One region of the Paenibacillus sp. sgz302115 genome, then DNA from elsewhere that is predicted to be linked to it. Evidence: riboswitches for the same ligand, from Rfam matches in the RefSeq annotation. Region 1 holds a riboswitch; the other holds the start of a gene.
The links. A riboswitch is a leader RNA that binds a small molecule or an ion and turns the genes downstream of it on or off. The one in region 1 is predicted to bind preQ1.
Positions count from the first base shown of each region.

Region 2: another riboswitch for preQ1. It lies ahead of AC0LWN_RS15225 (queuosine precursor transporter); the one in region 1 lies ahead of queF (preQ(1) synthase).

Region 1 covers NZ_JBVYOK010000001.1:711,275-721,810, reverse strand. Annotated here, with positions in the region: gene AC0LWN_RS03290 ((2Fe-2S)-binding protein) at 1-632, shown strand, start outside; gene murB (UDP-N-acetylmuramate dehydrogenase) at 835-1,746, shown strand; gene ymzB (protein YmzB) at 1,806-2,147, opposite strand; PreQ1 riboswitch class I at 2,399-2,442, shown strand; gene queF (preQ(1) synthase) at 2,644-3,144, shown strand; gene queC (7-cyano-7-deazaguanine synthase QueC) at 3,175-3,837, shown strand; gene AC0LWN_RS03265 (6-pyruvoyl trahydropterin synthase family protein) at 3,837-4,319, shown strand; gene queE (7-carboxy-7-deazaguanine synthase QueE) at 4,312-5,034, shown strand; gene AC0LWN_RS03255 (cysteine hydrolase family protein) at 5,161-5,688, shown strand; gene AC0LWN_RS03250 (VanW family protein) at 5,688-6,503, shown strand; gene AC0LWN_RS03245 (DMT family transporter) at 6,537-7,451, shown strand; gene AC0LWN_RS03240 (class I SAM-dependent methyltransferase) at 7,486-8,316, shown strand; gene AC0LWN_RS03235 (LysR family transcriptional regulator) at 8,397-9,293, opposite strand; gene AC0LWN_RS03230 (phosphate ABC transporter substrate-binding protein) at 9,582-10,536, shown strand, end outside.
Region 2 covers NZ_JBVYOK010000007.1:19,373-29,908, reverse strand. Annotated here, with positions in the region: gene AC0LWN_RS15230 (methyl-accepting chemotaxis protein) at 1-1,017, opposite strand, end outside; PreQ1 riboswitch class I at 1,347-1,392, shown strand; gene AC0LWN_RS15225 (queuosine precursor transporter) at 1,403-2,107, shown strand; gene AC0LWN_RS15220 (M24 family metallopeptidase) at 2,255-3,349, opposite strand; gene AC0LWN_RS15215 (S-layer homology domain-containing protein) at 3,745-8,988, shown strand; gene AC0LWN_RS15210 (GNAT family N-acetyltransferase) at 9,151-9,654, shown strand; gene AC0LWN_RS15205 (winged helix-turn-helix transcriptional regulator) at 9,689-10,045, opposite strand; gene AC0LWN_RS15200 (YqkE family protein) at 10,415-10,536, shown strand, end outside.

The sequences.
Region 1 (10,536 bases):
CATATATGGGAAGCTGGTTCTCGAGTCTGGCGCTTGCGGTGCAATATTCGCTCTCCGTGTATTCCTCAATACCGGTAATAAGCTTGTCTCGTTTATCCATCCATCTCATTCCGGTCAACGGGTATTGCCGGATAGTTTTTTCGCTACAGGACTGGGAGATAGAGAATGCCCCGAAGGAAGCGGCGCGTGAGGGTTGGCGCAATGAGGTGCTGACCCGCTTCTACCGTGATACAGCAGCTCCGTTGCTGCGGAGCTTGCATGAGGCAAGCGGTCTGAGTCTGAGTGATATATGGGGCCAACTGCCGACTAAATTCAACTACTATATGGAGCAGTTTGCAGATGGGCTTCAGGATTCCAAGCTGCTGGATACTTTGCAGGACGATTACAGCTATCTGAAGCACAGTCTGCCGGCAGAAATTCTCGGGATGAAGCGGAATCCGTTTGATGTCACGGTTCGCAGAATAGAAGCGCTGGACGACCCGGGGCGGACCGTGCAGATGCGCAACCGCTGCTGTCTCTATTACCGGACTGAAGGTGGAAGCTACTGCTACACCTGTCCCCGCTTGAAAGAAGAGGAGAGGGCGGCACGGCGGGTAGAATACCGCAAAAAGGCGGCCCGCGCCCAAGGATAGGTTATAAACGTGAAATCTGACTCATAATGATTACATATGCAGCAGGCCCAGGCTCCCGTCATTGACAAGGGAGCCTGTTCGTTGTTAAAGTTGTGGTTGCCCTGGTTAAATTCCACACTATTTTTTTTGCATATAAGCAGCGGAGTATGATTATCCGGTGAATAAGGATCATTATTTTTATAGAGTCAAAGGAGCAAAGAAGATGAACATCAGCAAAATATATGAGGATCTGCAGCAGTTGGTTCCGGCTGGAGTGGTTAAGCGCGATGAGGTGCTGGAGAGCCATGTGTTCACCCGTATGGGCGGTCAGGCGGACATCCTGGCAGCGCCAGTGACATATGTGGAGCTTCAGTCCATTGTTACATATGCCCGCGTAAATGAAATTCCGCTTACAGTCCTGGGTAACGGCTCGAATGTCATTATCCGTGACGGAGGCATCCGCGGAATTGTTCTGCTGACCTCTGAATTAACCGAAATGGGGCTGCGGGACGATTTGCTCTATGCCCAGTGCGGCGCAAAGATTATTGATGTCTCCAGATTTGCCTTGGAGAAGCAGCTTGCCGGACTTGAGTTCGCCTGCGGAATTCCTGGCACTGTAGGCGGAGCGCTGTACATGAATGCTGGCGCATATGGCGGTGAGGTCAAGGATGTGCTGCATAGCGCACTTGCCGTTGACAAAGCTGGGCGGCTGGTGACTTTGCAGGGAGATGAACTGGAGTGGGGCTACCGTAAAAGCGTCTTCGCCAGCGGGGACTTCATTGTGCTGGAGGCCCGATTTGCATTGCAGCCAGGGGATTCAACGAATATCAAAGCCATAATGGACGATTTGACCTACCAGCGTGAATCGAAGCAGCCACTGGAGTATCCTTCCTGCGGAAGTGTCTTCAAGCGCCCTCCCGGAAGATTTGCCGGGCAATTGATTCAAGAAAGCGGACTTCAGGGAACAAGAATCGGCGGTGCTGAAGTGTCGCGTAAGCATGCAGGATTCATTGTGAACACAGATCATGCGACGGCTAAGGACTATATTGGGCTGATCCATCATGTTCAGGCTACGGTTAAGGATAAGTTCGGTGTGGAGCTCGAGACGGAAGTTGAGATTATTGGAGAAGAGTAACTGACATAGGACGCAGGCTGAAATGCCGCGTCCTGTTTTTTTCTGCATAAGAGGCAGGGTCATGCTTCAGCCAGTGAGATGGAATACTTTCCTCTGTCAGTCCGCAGTTCAACCTGACCGTCATTCACAGCATCCAGACGGAGCCCGCTGACGGCAATCTCATAGCTCTGCTGAGGAAGAGGTACTAGCTCGCCATCCCTGTTCAGGGTACTGCCAGTGCCCCGCAAGATCAGCGCGCTGTCCAGATAATCGTCAATAACGTCATCGGCATTGCGGTAAGCGACGGCTTCCAGACTGAAGTGGACGGTGTCGTGGTCATTCATCTCCTGCTTCTCAATCACAATGGTTGCGCCCACCTGGGCGGTCAGCCAATCCATAAGTTTCTGTTCGCTTTGATCCATCAGATGATCCCATCCTTATCAAGGAGATTATAGAAGTTAAGTTACCCTTTTGTTCGAAATTGAATCCATAGTTCTGTCAGTGTGGGAAAAATTATAATTAATGTGATGAATAATTTATGCCATGAAAAAATGCGTCAGGGCTGCTCTTTTCACTGATTTTGGATCATCTGTAAGGGTTGCCAGGCTACGGCCTGACATGGTATAGTTCAATTCGCAGTACTATGAATAAAGAAGAATTCTGCGGATAACCCGCAGGAGAGGTTCGCAAACTCCCTCTATAAAAAACTAAGACCGTTTTGGCATAATGGCTCTCTAATGCAGAGGGCTTGCTTCATGTTATGCTGTGCGCAAAAAGACAGCGCCTGTCAGTCAGTATGCATATTATCCGTCCAGCAAGGACGGGAGGCGTTTCTTCTTAGTAGAGCCAGGTTTTCGAAGCTCATTCTTCTTTCCTGTTCCGGCGGACAGCCGGGGGAAAAGAGAGGGGTTTTTTGTCATGTCAGAAGGCAGATTGAAAGAGGAAATGCAGGAGGTTACCCTGCTCGGCAACCAAGGCACAACGTACAAATTCGGATATGATCCGGATATTCTTGAGGTGTTCGATAACAAGCATCCGGGTCGCGATTATTTTGTTAAATTCAACTGTCCGGAGTTCACAAGCCTGTGTCCTGTTACCGGGCAGCCGGATTTCGGGGCAATGTACATCTCGTATATTCCCGAGCAGAAAATGGTTGAATCGAAATCACTGAAGCTCTACTTGTTCAGCTTCCGCAATCATGGCGATTTCCATGAAGACTGTGTGAACATTATTATGAACGATCTGATCTCGCTGATGGAGCCGCGTTATATTGAGGTCTGGGGCAAATTCACCCCGCGTGGCGGCATTTCCATCGATCCTTACTGCAACTGGGGGCGTCCGGGGACCAAATATGAAGCGATGGCCGAGCACCGGCTGATCAATCATGACCTGTATCCTGAGAAAGTGGACAACCGTTAATCCGGGGCAAGGAAAAGGAGGAAATCGATCATGAACAAAAAAGCACTGGTCGTCTTCAGCGGCGGCCAAGACAGCACAACGTGTCTGGTATGGGCGCTGCAGCAGTTCGAGGAGGTTCAGGTGGTGACCTTCAATTATAATCAACGCCATGCGGCTGAAATAGAAGTTGCCAAGGAGATTGCTGCGAAGTTCAAGGTGAAGCAGCATATTCTCGATCTCGGTCTGCTGAATCAGCTGGCACCGAACGCATTGACGCGTGATGAGATTGAAATCGTTGCGGGTGAAGGAGAGGAATTGCCGAGCACGTTCGTGGATGGGCGCAATTTGCTGTTCTTGTCCTTTGCGGCAATTCTGGCGAAGCAGCTTGGGTATGCGAATATTATCACCGGAGTCTGCCAGACCGACTTCAGCGGATATCCCGACTGCCGGGATGTGTTCGTCAAATCACTGAATGTGACCCTCAATCTGTCGATGGACTACGAGTTTGTCATTCATACACCGCTCATGTGGCTGGATAAAAAAGAAACCTGGAAAATGGCCGATGATCTCGGCTGCTTCGAATATATCCGTGAGCATACGCTGACCTGCTATAACGGAATTGTCGGCAGCGGCTGCGGCACATGTCCGGCTTGTCTGCTGCGTAAGCGCGGCCTGGACCAATATGAAGCAGAACGAAATGAGGTTGGTTCCTGATGCTGGGCGAGGTATCCGTATGTAAGATTTTTACCTTTGATGCAGCCCATCAACTGGTCGGGCATAAAGGAAAGTGCAGCAACCTGCATGGTCATACCTATAAGCTGGAAGTGGTGCTGAAGGGCAAGCCACTCGCAGCAGAGGGTCACTCCGACGAAGGGTTTGTAGTTGATTTCAGCGATATCAAGGCTACGGTGCAGGAGAGTCTGGTGGAGCATCTGGATCATGCTTTTCTGGCGATGGGCAATGAGCCTGTATTGGAGACGCTGGTAAATACGGGGTCCAAGGTGGCGCACCTGTCATTCCGGACAACGGTGGAAAATATGTCGGCATATATCGCCTACAAGCTGAAGATGGCCTCACTTCCGCTGTATTCCGTCAAGCTGTGGGAAACGCCAACCTCTTGGGCGGAGGTGCTGGCGGCGGACATCCCCGAAGAAGGGCCGTACTATCGGCTGTATGGGGGTTGTGACTGTGAGTAAGCTACCGGTAATTGAAATATTCGGCCCGACGATTCAGGGGGAAGGTGCGGTCATCGGCGTCAAAACGATGTTCGTCCGCACCTACGGCTGCGACTACCGCTGCGGCTGGTGTGATTCCGCTTTTACCTGGGATGGATCGGCGAAGGACAAGATGCGGATGCTTGCACCGGAGGAGGTTCTGGCGGAGCTGCTTGCGCTTGCCGGGAATAATTTTGACTGTGTGACGATCTCAGGGGGCAATCCCGCTCTGATTGGCGAAGGCATGGGGACATTCATCCGGCTGCTGCATGAACGCGGCATTCAGGCGGCGATTGAAACCCAGGGCAGTAGATGGCAGGACTGGTTCTACGACGTGGATGTGCTGACGGTCAGCCCCAAGCCGCCAAGCTCAGGGATGAAGACCGATTGGGAAATGCTAGATGGTATTATGGATAAAATGAAGGCACAAGGCAGGTCTGCCCATAGCCTGAAGGTAGTCGTCTTTAACGACGAGGACTATCTGTACGCGAAAAGCATCCACAAGAGATATCCGGAAGTGCCGCTCTTCCTGCAGCCGGGCAATGATAATGTGACGGAAGAGGGGGACATCTCGGCCCGCCTGCTGGGTCGGCTGGAATGGCTGTTCAATCAGGTAATTGCTGATCCTGAGATGAACCGGGCGCGGGTGCTTCCGCAGCTGCATGCCCTTATTTGGCATAATAAGCGGGGCAAATAAATCCGGTGCTAGACCGGGCTTCTGCAACGCTGCAGAGGTCCGTTTTTTTATGAAAAAATCTGTTATAATCTTTAAGGTGAATAGACAGTCCGTTAGAGATTTTCAATTGCGAAGGGAGAGAATGAAGTGGCAAACGATTCAACCGCATTAGTAATCATTGATGTGCAAGAGGCGATGTTTTCATATCCGGGCATGAAGCTGCATGATGAAGAGGGCGTAATGGACAGAATCGTTGCACTGCTGCATAAAGCCCGTTTGGCAGGAACGCCTGTCGTGTATATTCAGCATACCGAGGATGAAGAATACACCAAGGGTACTCCCACCTGGCAGATCAGCAGCCGCATAACTCCGCGCGAGGAAGATTTAATTGTGGAAAAGCCGACCTGGGACGCGTTTCACCGGACACCGCTGCATGAGGAGCTTCAGAAGCGTGGCATCACCGATCTGGTCCTCTGCGGAATGCAAAGCGAGTTCTGTCTGGATACCACGACCAGACGCGCATTCAGCATGGGCTACTCCAGTGTGCTGGTGGAGGATGCGCACAGCACCTTTGACAATGCCAATTTAAGCGGCGGCGAGATCGTGAAGCATCACAACTCTGTGCTGGGTGGCAGATTTGCCAAGCTGCGCAAGGAACATGAAGTGGAATTCTAATGGAGTCCGCCAGATTAGCTATGAAGCCTATCCGCCGTTCACGGCTGAGACTTTTCGCGGGCAAGCGTTATTTTACCTGGAAAAGATATTGGCAATGGTTAACCCAGCGAAAGAATAGAGCAACAGCACATCTTGCAGAAGACCTGCGCTATACCTCAGCCACACATGCGACACCGCTGCTGCGAAGTCTGCGTAACGTCGATATGCAACTGCAATACAATAAAATAACGAATCTGAAGCTTGCAGTGGCGAAGCTTAACGGTCTGACAGTGTGCCCCGGCGAGACTTTTTCCTATTGGCAGACTATTGGCAAGCCGACACGCCGTAAAGGGTATCTAGATGGAATGGTGCTGCATTACGGCGGGTTCCGTTCCGGCACGGGAGGCGGCTTATGCCAGCTCTCTAATCTAATCTACTGGATGACGCTGCACACTCCGCTGACCGTTACAGAGCGGCACCGTCACAGCTATGATGTCTTTCCCGATGAGCAGCGGACCCAGCCTTTCGGCAGTGGGGCAACCTGTGCCTACAATTATCTGGATCTGCAGCTGATGAATCGAACGGACGAAGTGTATCAGCTCAAGCTGTGGCTGGATGACAGTCATTTGTACGGGGAATGGAGATGCAGCGGGCAACCGCTATACACCTACGAAGTTTACGAAGCAGATCACGTGATCAGTCTGGAACCATGGGGTGGCTATATCCGCAGCAACAGTATCCGCCGCAAGGTCATGACCCGCACGGGTGAAATCGCCCGTGATGAAGCGATTGCTGACAATCATGCGCTTATGATGTATTCACCGCTGCTTACATAGTTAGTTTTATCCCAACCGAAAGGAACCAAAGCTGTGAATTCAAAAAAACCGCCCGTTCCCGTCCCGCTCCTGATGCTGGTCGGAATTGTGGCTATTTCGTTTTCTTCTATATTTATTAAATGGTCGGCGGCTCCGGCCTCGGTTCAAGGCATGTACCGGCTGCTCTTTACTTCGCTCCTGATGCTGCCTTTTGCCCGTCCCTACAGTGGAGCCCTTTACGCTCTGCGCCGGAAGGACTGGCTGCTGCTGGGTTGCTCGGGGATGATGCTGGCTTTGCATTTTTTGCTGTGGATGGGCTCACTGAAGTATACCTCCGTAGCCAGCTCGACGATGATTATGGCGCTGGAGCCGGTATTTATTATGCTGGGCGCATACATGCTGTACAAGGAACGGAGTACATCTGCCGCCATATTGGGCCTCGCAATCGCGATCTTCGGGGTTGTCTTTATCGGTTGGGGGGACATAGGGCTGTCCCCGGATAATGTGAAAGGCGATCTGTTGTCCATTGGCGGAACTGTTGCAGTGGCTGTTCATATGCTGATTGGCCAAAAGCTTGTGTCCCGTATGCCTTCCTACCTCTACAGTCTGATCGTCTTTATCTCAGCGGTGCTGGTATTTGCCATCTACAATTTGCTGTCCGGCATCCCGTTTTTTGCTTATCCGGCACGTGAATGGGGAATCTTTATTCTGCTTGCTGTCGTACCGACGGTATTCGGCCACATTCTGTTCAATTGGCTGCTGCAGTATGCTTCGGCGACTACAGTTTCGATGAACATTCTGGGCGAGCCTGTGGGGGCAAGCATTTTGGCATTTCTGCTGCTGGGTGAAGCGCTGACCGGACTGCAGTGGATCGGCGGTGTGCTGGTGATGGGCGGTCTGGCCGTCTATTTATTCGCAGGAAGAAAAAAAGCCGCAAGGGCAAAAGAAGCCCTTAAAAACGCATCATAGCAGAGATTTTCACTAGAAAAAGGGGCCTAATTGAATGAATGAACATGATCCGAATCAGGAAGTAACCCAAAGCGCAGTTCCCTCCAGTGAGGAGCTGTGGAACGAGGATACATATGCTGCTTGGACAAGCCGCTTTGGTACACCTTCTGAGGCTGCGGCAAAGCTTGTAAAGGAGCCTGCGGGCAAGCTGTTCCCGCTTGGCGGTTATCTCGGAGAAGTTAGAGGCAAAAGGATAATGAATCTCATGGGTTCAAACGGCATGAAGGCTGTAGCTCTGAGCCTGCTGGGAGCCCAAGTAACCGTCGCCGATTTCTCGGAAGCTAACGCCCGTTATGCTGGTGAGCTGGCTGCCGCAGCGGGAGTTCAGTTGAATTATATTGTCTCGGATGTCTTGAAGCTGCCGCAAGAGCTGCTGGACGGCTCGTATGATATCGTTTTTGCCGAGATGGGGATTGTGCATTATTTTACGGACCTGGCACCGTTCATGGATACCGCGTACCGGCTGCTGGCAGCCGGCGGAAGGTTTGTACTGCGTGATTTCCATCCGGTAACGACCAAGCTGATCACCTCGAAGGGATCGACCGCGAAAGTCCGCAAGCATAAGGTGAGCGGGGATTATTTTGACACCGCACTGGAGGAGAAGAAGGTTTCGTATTCGAAGTATTTACCCTCGCCAGGCGAAACCGCGGAAGACGTGAAACACAGTGTCGTGTATTGGCGCCGCTGGACGCTGGGTGAAATCGTAACGGCAGCAGCGCGCAGCGGACTTGTGGTCCGTGAATTGGCCGAGGAGCCGAATCTGTCTTCCGAGGTGTATGACAAAGGAATTCCCAAGACATTCGTCCTGGTGGCGGAGAAAAAGTAGTCTGTTAACCAAACGGTATAGCCTGAGGCGCTTGTTCAGCGGCCACTTGAGGCTATGCCGTTTTTTTTATGGACCATTGCTTATTCCGCTGCCGTACCCCCAACTGCCAAATTCACAAAAGCCTGCTGCAGGGGAGTCAAGGCAGAATCCTTCCGCCAGGCGAGCACAAAATCGCCATGATCCGGCTGCACTCCCGGGAGCGCCGCATAAGATAAGCTCCCGGCTGCCACTTCTTCCATAATTCCCGCCTTGGAGAACAACGCGACACCTCCGCCTTCACGAAGTATTCTCTTCATCGCCTCCGGCGAATTCAACACCACATGTCCCCATACTTTTACCCCGTTCCGCTGGGCCCATTGATCCGCAAGCCTCTGCAGGGAAGAGGACGGTTCATGTTGAAGCCAGGGTTCAAGGACGAGCTGCTCCGGTGTTAAATCATGAATATTTGCGAAAGGGTGGCCGGGGGCGAAGACTAGTACGGCTTCATCCCGCGAGATGCTTTTTGTATGGAAGGAGCTGTCCTGACCAGCCGCGCTATGTAAAGCCGCCAGCGGAATTTCTCTGCCCCGCAGCCGTTCACGTATAACATCCTCAGGCTGAACCGAGAGTGAGATGTCCAGACCCGGATATTGTCCAATGAATTGCGCGAATGTTTTTGGCAGAAGATATGTACCGGGAATATAGCTTGCCTCCAGATGCAGGTTACCTGAGGAGAGGGAGGAGTACTGTTTGATGCTGCGCTCTGCCTCGGCTGTCAGTGCCACAATTTTGGCCGCATATTGATAAAGAGTCCGTCCAGCGTCAGTAAGGAGTACTCGCCCGCTGCGGTACTGAAAAAGGGGAGCTCCCAGCTCAGCCTCCAGACTTTTCATATGGAAGGATACCGTCGGCTGTTTCAGTCCCATTTCAGCGGCAACATCGGTTACTTTTTTATATTTTTCAATCAGGACAATGATTTGTAATTTAACAATATTCATAATTTACCTCCGGCAAATAGGGAATCGTTAACAAATAGTATTCTCAATATAGATTATATCTATTGAATTATACATTTTCTATTATGTTATTTATCTTTTATTTTACAAACATAAGAATTTTCCCTGACGAACGGGCTCTAGAATAAGAAGAGTCAGATGTGACATGAGCACAGTCTGATGCTTCCAAAGGTGAGTTTTGTACGAACACAGATCATGTAGCAGACACTCACAAAACATAGCAGATGCAGCAGCAGATGCTATACAAAACACTCAGGAGGAGACAAAAAAATGCAATTCAGAAAATCGTGGGTCATGGCTTTGGCGTTAACTGGTGTAGTAGCACTTTCAGCATGCGGTAACAACGGTGGAAATAATGCAGCAACCAATAACGGAGGAAATGCGGCTGCCACAACTGCTCCTACAGAAGCAAGCAGCGGCTCGGATCTAAGCGGATCTATTCTGGCTTCAGGCTCTACAGCACTACAACCGCTCGTTGAGCAAGTAGCTGAGAAATTCATGGAAAAGAATTCCGGCGTAGACATTCAGGTTCAAGGCGGAGGCAGCGGCACCGGACTTACTCAAGTAGCTGAGAAGCAAGTGGATATCGGTAACTCCGATGTATTTGCAGAAGAAAAGCTGAAGGATGCCGATGCTGAAAAAGCTAAATCGCTCGTTGACCACCAGGTAGCGGTTGTAGCGATTGCAGCAGTTACTCATCCGGATGCAGGCGTAGATTCCTTGACCAAACAACAGCTTGTCGACATTTTCACTGGTAAAGTGACGAACTGGAAAGAAGTTGGCGGCAAGGATCAAAAGATTCAGATCATCAACCGTCCGGGCAGCTCCGGTACACGCGCTACCTTTGAAAACTTTGCACTTGGCACCAAAACAGAAGATCTGCAAGGTTCGATCCAAGAGGATTCTTCCGGTACAGTTAAGAAAATGATCGGCGAAACTCCGGGAGCTATCGGTTACCTCGCTCTGTCCTATCTGGACTCTTCTGTTAAAACATTGAAATATGACGGTGTTGAACCTTCCGTTGACAATGTAATTGCTGGTAAATATCCGGTATGGGCTTACGAGCACATGTACACTAACGGCGAACCTAATGCACAAGTAAAAGCATTCCTTGACTACTTCATGACTGATGAAGTACAGAACGGTGATGTAGTGGATCTGGGCTACATTCCAGCTTCAAAAATGCAGGTTTCCCGTGATGTAGAAGGTAAGGTTACTACTAAGT
Region 2 (10,536 bases), on a different contig from region 1:
CTCTTGGGAAGCTTCACTGATCTGCTCGGTAACCTCTCCCGCCGCCGAAGCGATGTGCTGGATGCCGATGTTGATCTCGTCCATCGCCCGGGAATTATCCTTCGCACTGCTCGCGATGGCGGAGCTGCCTTTGCCGATTTCCACAACGGATAAGCTGGACTGCTCGGCCATCTCGTTCAGAATATCGGTACGTTCCTTCAAATCATTGGAGTCTGCAACCACGACACTGGAGGTATCCAGAACATGGCTGATCATTTCCTTAAGCCGCTGGCTCATGGTCCGGAAGCTCTCTGCGAGCTGTCCGACTTCGTCGCTGCCCTTGATCTCAAGCTGCTGGGTGAAATCGCCTTCGGCCAGCTTGTTGCTGTAAGCTGCGAGCTGTGTAAGCGGACGAGTGATTCTGCGGCTCATCAAAAAGGCTGAGCTCAAGCCAACTACCAGCACAAGCAATGTGATTCCGGTACTGGTCCAGAGAATGCTTTGCATTTTATCTTCGACAAAACCGACATCCGAACTAACTCCGATGACCATCGTTGTGCCGGGAACTCCAACATACGCGGTCTTATGTACGCCATGACTGTCACTATAAATTTCGCTTAAACCGGCCTTACCCTTGGAGGCTTGCACCATGGCAGGCTGTACCTCAATGCTCTCATCGGCCTTCAGCTGCGCTCCGTGGTCTGCGGTAAGCACGGTAGCTTTGCCTTCCTTCAGATCAATGAGGAAGACCGACTCCAGATCATGCTGTTTTCTTTTATCCTGAAAATAGAATTCGAGCGTTGTTCTTGATTGTTCGTTTTTATTGAGGGTCTGCTGGGCATGCGTCGCATTCATATTTTTATAGGTATCTTGGGCTGCGGCGGTCAGAATCTTGTTGATCTGCGGCATTACGTAGCTGTTGATCGTATTGATGGATATGAAATAAAAGCTGACACTCAGTAAAGCAGACGACAGTAGCAGAACGACGAACAGCAAAAGCGTAAATTTACGGCTGATTGATTTCTTGAATTGAACCATATCATTCTCTCCTTTATCATTGAATGCATCCTCCCATGCCAGTGCTTATATGCCAGGCAAGCAGCAATATACTCCAAGGGTGTAGGTCATATATCAAGCTATTGTTCCGGGAATGTGACTGATAACTATTCTATAGAATTAACCCCCGGTTGAATAGTGAAAATTTAATTAATAGCGCAGAATTTTCAGAAAAAAATGAATAATTGACGAATACTTTACCTGTTTTGCGAAAAAAAGAGATCATGTCAGATATTCTTGAAAATTGAAATTTTCATAGCATGTTAGCTTCTCTTGTGGTAGAGTAGTAATGTTTTGGTTCAAACAGCCTGAATGCCGCGGTTCGTAACCATCCCGCGTAAACAAAACTAGGGGGCTTGTGAAATACATGTTCAATTTGCTTTGGGGTATTTTATTTGTTGTGGTCAATTTTGGATTTTATTTGCTCTGCTACCGGCTGTTCGGTAAAAAAGGCCTGTACGCCTGGGTCGGCGTTGCAACGGTTATTGCTAACATTCAGGTAGCCAAAACTATTGCCATGCCGTTTGATATCGTTATGACACTGGGCAATACGATGTACGTCACACTGTATATGACCAGCGATTTGCTGAATGAGAAATACGGGCGTGCGGAGGCGCGGAATGCAGTATGGTTTGGCTTTTTCACCCTGCTGATGACTACAGTGATCATGCAGATGGTGCTGAAGTTCGAGCCGCAGGAGACGGATATCGCCCAATCCTCGCTGCAGACCATTTTCGGTCTGATGCCGCGGCTTGCGCTGGGCAGCCTTACCGCTTATTTTGTCAGCCAGTTCCTCGACGTACGCCTGTACTCATGGATTCGGGGCTATTATGGAAGTCCGCGCCAGATGTGGATTCGCTCCAATGGCAGCACGATGGTCAGCTCTTTTGTGGATACGCTGATCTTCTGCACCATTGCGTTTGCCGGGACCTACGATTTGCGGGTATGGACGGAGATTCTGCTGACCACCTATATAGTAAAATTCCTCTTGACCGGGGCCGCAACGCCGATTCTGTACATTGCCCGCTCCTTCCGGTTTGCGGAGGATGAACAGAAGGTTCATCAAGCTTAGGATATTCACAGCGTTATGCCTATGTAAAATAACAGAAAAAGCAGCAGTCCGCCCCGGCAGGGGAAGGCTGCTGCTTTTTTTGTTGTACAGATATGCAGTGATAAAGGCAAAGGCAGCTTATGTAAACTGTCTGTTGCTTAGCCGCGCCTATAAATGCAGCACCGTCAGCTCTTTCGGAAAGCTTGTCAGCGTCTGCGGGCCTTCAGCCGTGATGAATACGTCATCTTCGATACGTACTCCGCCGAGATTCGGCACATAAATTCCCGGCTCGATGGTAAATACATTGCCGCTCTCGATAATGTCCTCATTCAACCCGTGAAGAGAAGGGTACTCATGCGTGTCCATGCCAAGGCCGTGTCCAACCCGGTGCATGAAATAAGCGCCGTAGCCGGCTGCTTCAATAACTTCCCGCGCTGCGCGGTCTACAGAGCCGAACGTTGCTCCCGTCCGGGAAGCGGCAATGCCGGCTTCATTGGCAGCAAGTACCGTATGGTAAATTTCAGCCAGCTTGGAGTCCGTTTCTTCTACGGCGAAGGTGCGGGTAATGTCGGAGGCATAACCTGCGGCATATACGCCAAGATCGAACATCAGGAAATCTCCCGGCTGGATGATGCGGTCGCCCGGCACACCGTGTGGCAGGGCGGTCTTCGGACCTGAGAGCACCATGGTGTCGAAGGAAGGGCCGGCGGCTCCGACCTTTTTCATCTGATATTCCAGCTCGGCGACCAGCTCGATTTCACTGACCCCATCTTTGACATGCGTAAGCCCGCGGCGGAGAACCTCTTCCACCAGCTCGGCGGCATGCTTCATCCGGCTAACTTCATCCGGTGTTTTCTTGGCGCGCATAGCCCGCAGCAGATGGCCGATATCATTGAAGCGGTCTGCTGGAACAGCCGCAGCCAGCTGCTCGTAGCGACTCATGGAGAAATGCTCCTTCTCAATGCCAATCGTTCCCGGCTTCGTACCGCCAAAACAAGCTTTAAGCAGCTCATAAGGATTGTCCGTATCGCTGTGCGTCATAATCTTCGTTACCTCTGAGGCGGCATGCGCCGCTTCAGCGTCCAGCGCCGGAACAATCAATACCGGTTCCTCGCCGCGGATCAGCAGCAGTCCCAGAAAACGCTCATGCGGATTGCTGGCGAACCCGGTCAAATAATACACATGCTTCGGATCGGTAACGAGCAGCGCATCCAGGCCCCCGCCCGCCATTCCTTGCTCCAAGGTGGATAGAGCTTCATTCATTTCAGTAGTTCCCCTTTCGGATTCACGTTACAAAGCAACGTTCTCATTATAGATCATAACCCTGCAGGGTGCACGTACAGGCGGGAGAAGTTGCTGGCTGCCCCTGGACATCTGATTTTGCTGAATCTAACCTGCGTTCAATTTAGAGAGAAACATGCATTTTTTTGCATGTTTATGAAGTCTCGCAACTTAAGTCCTACCTTTATTTTGGAGGTACTGGCGAATTGTAACAAAATATCTTTTTTTACGATAAAATAAGAGATTTTATTACAGGAATTGATTGACATCAACTAGGTCCTTGGGTAGGATTCCACTATGTCTATCTAAATTTGACAATTCTGCTGGGGGAAAAGTCATGGGTAGAATTATACTATCATGAGGAAAAGGAGACAGCTATGTATTCAAAAAGGTTGAGAAGTACAGTTTCGCTATTATTGGTTTTCATGTTGTCCTTTATGGGTGTGCTGGAGGTATCGGCGGCATCCTTGAAAGCGGGGGTGGTGTCCTCCGAGAAGACGCTGGACGGTAATCAAAAGATCTCCGTGAACAGTGTGCTGGATGTTACCTATGGAGATTATAAGACACTTAATACGGTGAAGTTCTCACTTCTTAAGGATGGGAATGAAGTAGCCAGTCAGACGAAGTCGAAATACCAGGTAGAACGTCTGTCTGCGGCAGATTCAGTGTACTCGGTCTATTATAACGGCATCGCTTTTGAGGGGCTGAAAGCAGGGGAAGAATACACTCTGCAGGCAGAGTACCAGGGGCAGTCGGGGAAGGTCGTTACAGATCCCCAGAGCATTAAAGTTCCTGCTTCAACTAAAATTCAAGTGGTCGTAGAGCATATGACCAAAGATTCGGATACATACGTGGAAGCCGCTGCGGGGGAAGTTCGCAGTGATGATAAGAGCATTAGAGTCTCGTTTTTAAGCAATGGGGTACCGCTGGCAAACGAGAGAATTGAAGTACGGGCGTATGCTAAATATTATAATGGCTTTGTCACCAATGCATCTGGTCAGATCGAACTGGTTGGCAAAGCAGATTCCCCATTGGTTAACTCTGTCCTGATCATTTCTGTTAAGTCAGGAACGGATAACTATGAGGTCACGCCTTTGTATATCACCGACAAGCAGCAGGCAGGGACATATACAGCAGCTATCCGTTACCTTGATAAGGAAGGCAATCTGATACGCCAGAGCTATGATAACACTAGCTGGCCAAACGGCGTTGTTCAAAGATTGGGGGGTTCCGGACTAGATGTGCTGGTGCTAAAAACAGCAGGAGTTTCGGGCGATTACAAAACACTTATTAAAGCCGTGAACAATGAAACGTATATGTTCCATACGAGCCAATCGGCGCTTTACTCCGCTGTAGACGGAAGTCATCTTGCTATTATCCAGAATGGCAGTGACTACAGCCGCCTGAACCTTCAGTACTCTTGGGATGGAGCACCTTTAGAGGTGAAATCCATTTCTATTACAACAAATAATCACTATAAACAGCACAGCAGCTCAAATATCTTCCAGGACATAGCTGCAAATGTTATATACGTTAAGAAAGGCCTGGAATATGATATCGCAGCCGTTGCAGCCATTCCTGGGACTAGCAGCAGGGTTGTTTTGCATCATCAAGTAAAGCCGGATGAATCGGTTAATAACATAGAATATGTAGCCAAGTCTGAGAACTTTAGTGCACTGAAGCTCCAGGTGCCGGATCGCGGACAAGGTCAAGGGCAGGTAAAGGTATCCTTTTTAAATAACAAACTGAACTACAACCAGGCCAGCGTATCTGTGCCGTCAGCAGATTCTATCCTGTACGTTCACAAAGGGGAAGAAATTCACCGTCTGACTGCGGTAACAACAGCCGGAAATGCAGGCAACAGCAACTATACGAATCAGGTTGTCCTGAAATCCTTCTTCACCCCAACAGACAATGAATATTCCCTTAAGGCCGGAAGCAGCTACAATTCGCAGATTATTCTGAAAGTGCTGGGCTCGAATTATTATGCTCAGGATGAAATCCGCAACCAGATCGTTCTGGGTGAGAATCTGGAGATGCGGGTGGTTATGTCTGACGAGAATCAGAATGTTCTTGATTTGAACAACAACTACAGAATTCAGATTCTGGATGCAGCCGGTGCCATCGTTGAAGAAAACTCGATTTATTCGACAACTGAAGAAAATGAGGGCCTCCTCCAGCGCGTTAACAAACGGGAATGGAAACCTGTGAAGTCAGGAGACTATAAAGTCCAATTCGTCCCTTACGTCTATCAGAATGGCGGATATGTTAAGGGTGAAGTTCTTGCTGAAGCCGAGTTGCGGGTTCTACCGAAGCAAGAGCTGGAAGTGGAAATCCGCGATAAAGCCGGTAAGCTGGTAGACTTGTTGAACAAACCTTATCTAACAGTTGATCAGGCCGGAAAGATTACCTTCACCGTACGTGAACATACAACAGGGGCTGTAGGCAAAGCTCTGCCGGGCGTGAAAATTACACGCTATGGCAAAGAAGTGGGAGTGACCGATGCGGAGGGGCAATTCACGCTCCCGGCCAGCGAAAGCTCCTATCTCGGAGAGTTTTTCTTCGAAAAATCCGACTACTTGTCCAAAACAGTATCAGTAGCCGTTATTGATCCAAAATCGCAGTCCGTAATACGAGTCCGTGGACTGGATAAGCCAGAAGGAGCATATGCCGGCGGGGTGCCGCTGGATTATGCCTACGTACAGGCCAGAATCAAGAAAAACGACGGAACTACTATTCATCAATCCCAGTATATCAACATTGACGATCAGCAGGCTTTTCTTATTGTAGAAGCACCTTCGGTTGTCGGTGTAGACTTTATGCGCTATAACCGCAGCAATATGGGAGTTGAATCCAAATACGGATACTACATGTACGGTTCCGTGCAAACAGCGCCGGGCAAGGAATATTCATTGGTGCTTGATGCAAGAGATGCTCTCCAAGAGGTAAGTAAAGTTAATCTTACGGAGTATATGGAGGAATTATCCCTTATCCGTAAAGGCTTGTCCGGTGTGGATTATGTTCCTTACGTAATTGACAGTAACAAAAGTGACCAGAACTACTTTTATGCCACTGAGGGAACCTACAGCGTATTGGCCCATACGAATGGAGACACTTTTATTTATCGTGATAATGTAGTGATCACCGCAGGGGATAATACTTGGATCTATAATGATTCCGCTAGCGATCTGGCTACGGTGGTTGCACCGGAATCAGGAAGCATCTACACTGTGGATTACATTACAGCAGATCAATCAAAGATTAGAGGTTATGCTTATGATGCAACACAGGTTCAGTTGACGCCTGGCGAAGTTATTGTGAATTTGGACCAGATGATCGGCAGCCTGGAATACCAATATAACATCCGCTTATCAGGAAATACGCTCAAAGCAGGAAAGTTCACCGAGCTGAGTCCCGGCGCAATTGCCGGACTGGACATCGTTGGACTCCAGAATGGAAAATTGGTCCGCAGCAGCTCCTATAACTGGCTGAAGGTTGGATTGGTTGATACAGCAGGCAATGCGATTGGCCAACTGTCCAAACCAAGAATCCTGGTTACCAGCTATGGTTCATCCAGCGGTCATACCACTATTAATCCGGAGGCCGGTTCCTACATCATTGAAGATGAAGCGGGAAACAAGCTGTATGAAGGAAGCTCATTAAGCTATCCATTGAATGCCTCCGTAACGTTGAAGGACGGAAGTTATGTAATTAAAGCAAACATTACTATCAATGGACAGAGTTATAGCCTGAACAAAAAATTCGTACTGGAAACGAAAGAGGGCACAGTAGTAGATCCGGGAACCACTCCTCCGGGTGAAGATTTGGATAATGGCGGAAGCACACCTGGAAATGGAGCGAATCCCGGAAACGGAACGAATCCGGGCGGAAGCAATGGCGGCACAGGCGGCGGTACAGTTACAACTCCAACACCAACCCCGGCGCCGAATGCAAGCGTAAATGAACAGAACACTAAGCTTCAGGATTTGGTGAAGAATACAGCCGGAACACCGGCAGAACGGGCAGCCGCAGCTCAAAGCGCACTGAGCAGCATTGCTAATTCGCTCAAATCCGTAACAACGCCTCAAGAAGCCGAGAAGAACAGCAAGAGCCTGTCTCAAGCCTTGGACAGCGCTGCCCAATTGCTCGCAACCATTCAAGATCCGGCAGAGAAGCAGAAGATTGTCAGCTCCATCAATGAGCTTGTAGGCAGTGCTCCTTATGTGCTGAATCATCTGGACACAGGTGAGAAGGCTGTTGCCTTTGCACAGACGCTGATACAGAATGCAGCGGCAGTGTTGAACAACGCACAGGGTGTCGCTGCGGCGGATATCCAGCAAATCAAGAGTGGCGTGGTATCTTCCAGCCAGGCGGCTCTGAACAAAGCGGGCGAAGTAACAATCGCCAAGGAAAATGTGACTGTAGCGGGGAACTCCGTCTCATCGCAATTGACAGAAGATTTGGTCAGCAAACAGATTGAAGCCTCCAAGAAGGCTCTAGCTGCTGTATCAGAGGAGCTGACAGCCAAGCTCGGATCAGGTCTGGCCAGTGAACTCAAAGTTTCCTTGACTGTAGAGATTCCTCCGGTCGGTGAAGGTGTGAACAAGCTGAACACTTCACTTCCTTCGGAGATTCTGACAATGATCCAAAACAATGGTGTCGACGGACTCAAGCTCCAGATGGGTAAAACGGCATTTACCATTGAGCCGGACACGTTCGGCACTGTGGAAGCAGGACAGAAGATTACTCTTGCAGCGGAAGTTGTGGAGAACGCCGTGATCGGCAAGCCAAGCCAGGCAGAGCCGCTGGCTACCCTGCCGGTGATGGAATTCAGCGCAACGGTAGGAGATAAGGCAGTTAAAAGCTTCGAGAAGCCGATCAACGTGACCTTCGATGTCTCCGCAATTGATACATCGAAATACACAGCAGCAAATCTTGAGAATCTCACAGTTTATGTGCTCAATGAGACAAGCCTGACCTGGGAAGCGGTTGGCGGCAAATATGATCCGGTTACCCAAACCGTGAGTGCGCCGCGAGGCCATTTCAGCCGTTATACCGTAATGCTCGGAACAGGTACTTTTACGGATGTAGCGCAGAACCATTGGGCTGTGAAGGAAATCAATTACCTGTTGACCAAGGGGATTGTAGACCAGACCGGGAAGTTTAATCCTTCGGACAAGGTAACACGTGCGCAGTTTGCTGCCTGGATTTCCAGAGCCTATGGTCTGGATGGCACGGGACTGACCCTGCCATTCAAAGATATCGCGGCTGGAAGCTCCGGCTACAATGAAATTGCCGCTGCTTATGCAGCAGGAATTATCACAGGCAAATCCGCTTCGGCTTTCGACCCTGGGGCTACAATTACCCGTCAGGAAATCGCGACGATGCTGGCACGTGCCCTTACGCTCTACAATGGAGCGAAGGCAGTTGCTGATCCAGGGAATGTGAATGCAGCCTTCACCGATGGAGGTAAAATTGCCAAGTGGGCAGCAGCAGGCGTTGCTTTAACCAAGAGCACCAAGCTCTTCGGAGGTTTTGACGACGGTACCTTCCGTCCGGCACAAACGGCAACCAAAGCAGAAGCAGCCGCTCTGATCTACAGACTATATCAACTGAAGTAGAAACTGTCTTATTAACCTTAAAAAGCTGGCCTGCCCGTGGATTATCATTCCCGGGCGGACCAGCCTTTTTGTGTCGTGATTGTAAGAAGCTTTTCTTAATCCCCTGATATGTTGTAACATAATCATATATTTTGAAAAGGCAATAAGCGGGGGGAATACAGCATGGTGTGGCAAGACTACAGCATCGAAGATGCGACAGCCGGGGATTTGGCGGCTATAGTGGATATTTATAACTCGACGGTTGCCGGACGGATGGTGACTGCTGATCTGGAGCCGGTGAGCGTCGCGGACAGAGAGAAGTGGTTCCATGAGCATAACAGCCACCACCGGCCACTGTGGGTACTCAAAAAGGATGGCGAAATCGCCGCCTGGTTCAGCTTTCAGTCCTTTTACGGCCGACCGGCCTATAACGGCACCGCCGAGATCAGTGTCTATGTAAATGAAAAATTCCGCGGCACAGGGGCAGGGAGGCTGCTGCTGACCAAAGCGCTTGAGGAATGCCCGCGCCTTGGCCTGCAGAATCTCGTTGGCTTTGTATTTGGCCATAATGAGCCAAGTCTGTCGCTGCTGCGGAAGTTTGGTTTTGAAGAATGGGGCCTCTTGCCGGGCGTTGCCGAAATGGATGGGGTTATGCGTGATCTGGTGATTGTTGGCCGGAAGCTTTAATCTGTGAGGGAAATGCCGCCTGAGAAGTGACAGATCACTGGCCGTGCTTATTATGGGGAGACGGCTCAGGCCGGCAGTCTGCCTCCGTAATCCATGATTCCGACCACATCTGCAGGTCGCGGATGACCGATTCCAGCGCGCGGCCTTTATCTGTCAGGGAATATTGTATTCTTACAGGTGTCTCAGGAAAAACCTCGCGGTGGACAATGCCCTCCTGTTCAAGTTCCTTGAGCCGCTCGGAGAGAAGTCTGCCACTGACCGGGAGCGCGGCTTCGATGACACTGAACCGCTGCGGTCCCTGGAGAAGCTGATAGATGATTAAGCCCGTCCAGCGCCGGCCGATGATATCCATGCTTTTTTGTAATCGTGGACACAGATCTGTAGATTTCATAAGGCTCACCTCTTACAGATCATTATAAACGAAAAGACCTGCGACTAAAACAAATTTGAAATATATAAAATGAATTTGATTTCATCAAATGGGCGGGACTAATGCCCGAAATATAAAAAAGGAACTATATAAATTGAACTTGAAAATTAACAAAAGGGGAACAGTGACGGAGGAGAAGTTTGGAACTAGTAGGAGCGATAGCGTCCGCCTTTGTATTCAGATGTTATCCGCTTAAGCGGTATAATAAAAAACATCTGAATACAACAGCGGCCGGAAGTCCAAACATTCTCTGGAGTTACGATTGGAGCCGATTTGGGGATTTTATCATTCAGTTTATATAGATACACTCTCCCGAAAGGATGATTGACAGTGGCTAAAAAGAAAAAAACAACTCCTGCGCCGCGCCCGGCGGCTGCGGATGCTCCGGCAACCCTGAAGGATCTGCTGAGCAGCGATGTGCTGGATAAGCTGAAGGCGCAGTCAGATGCGCT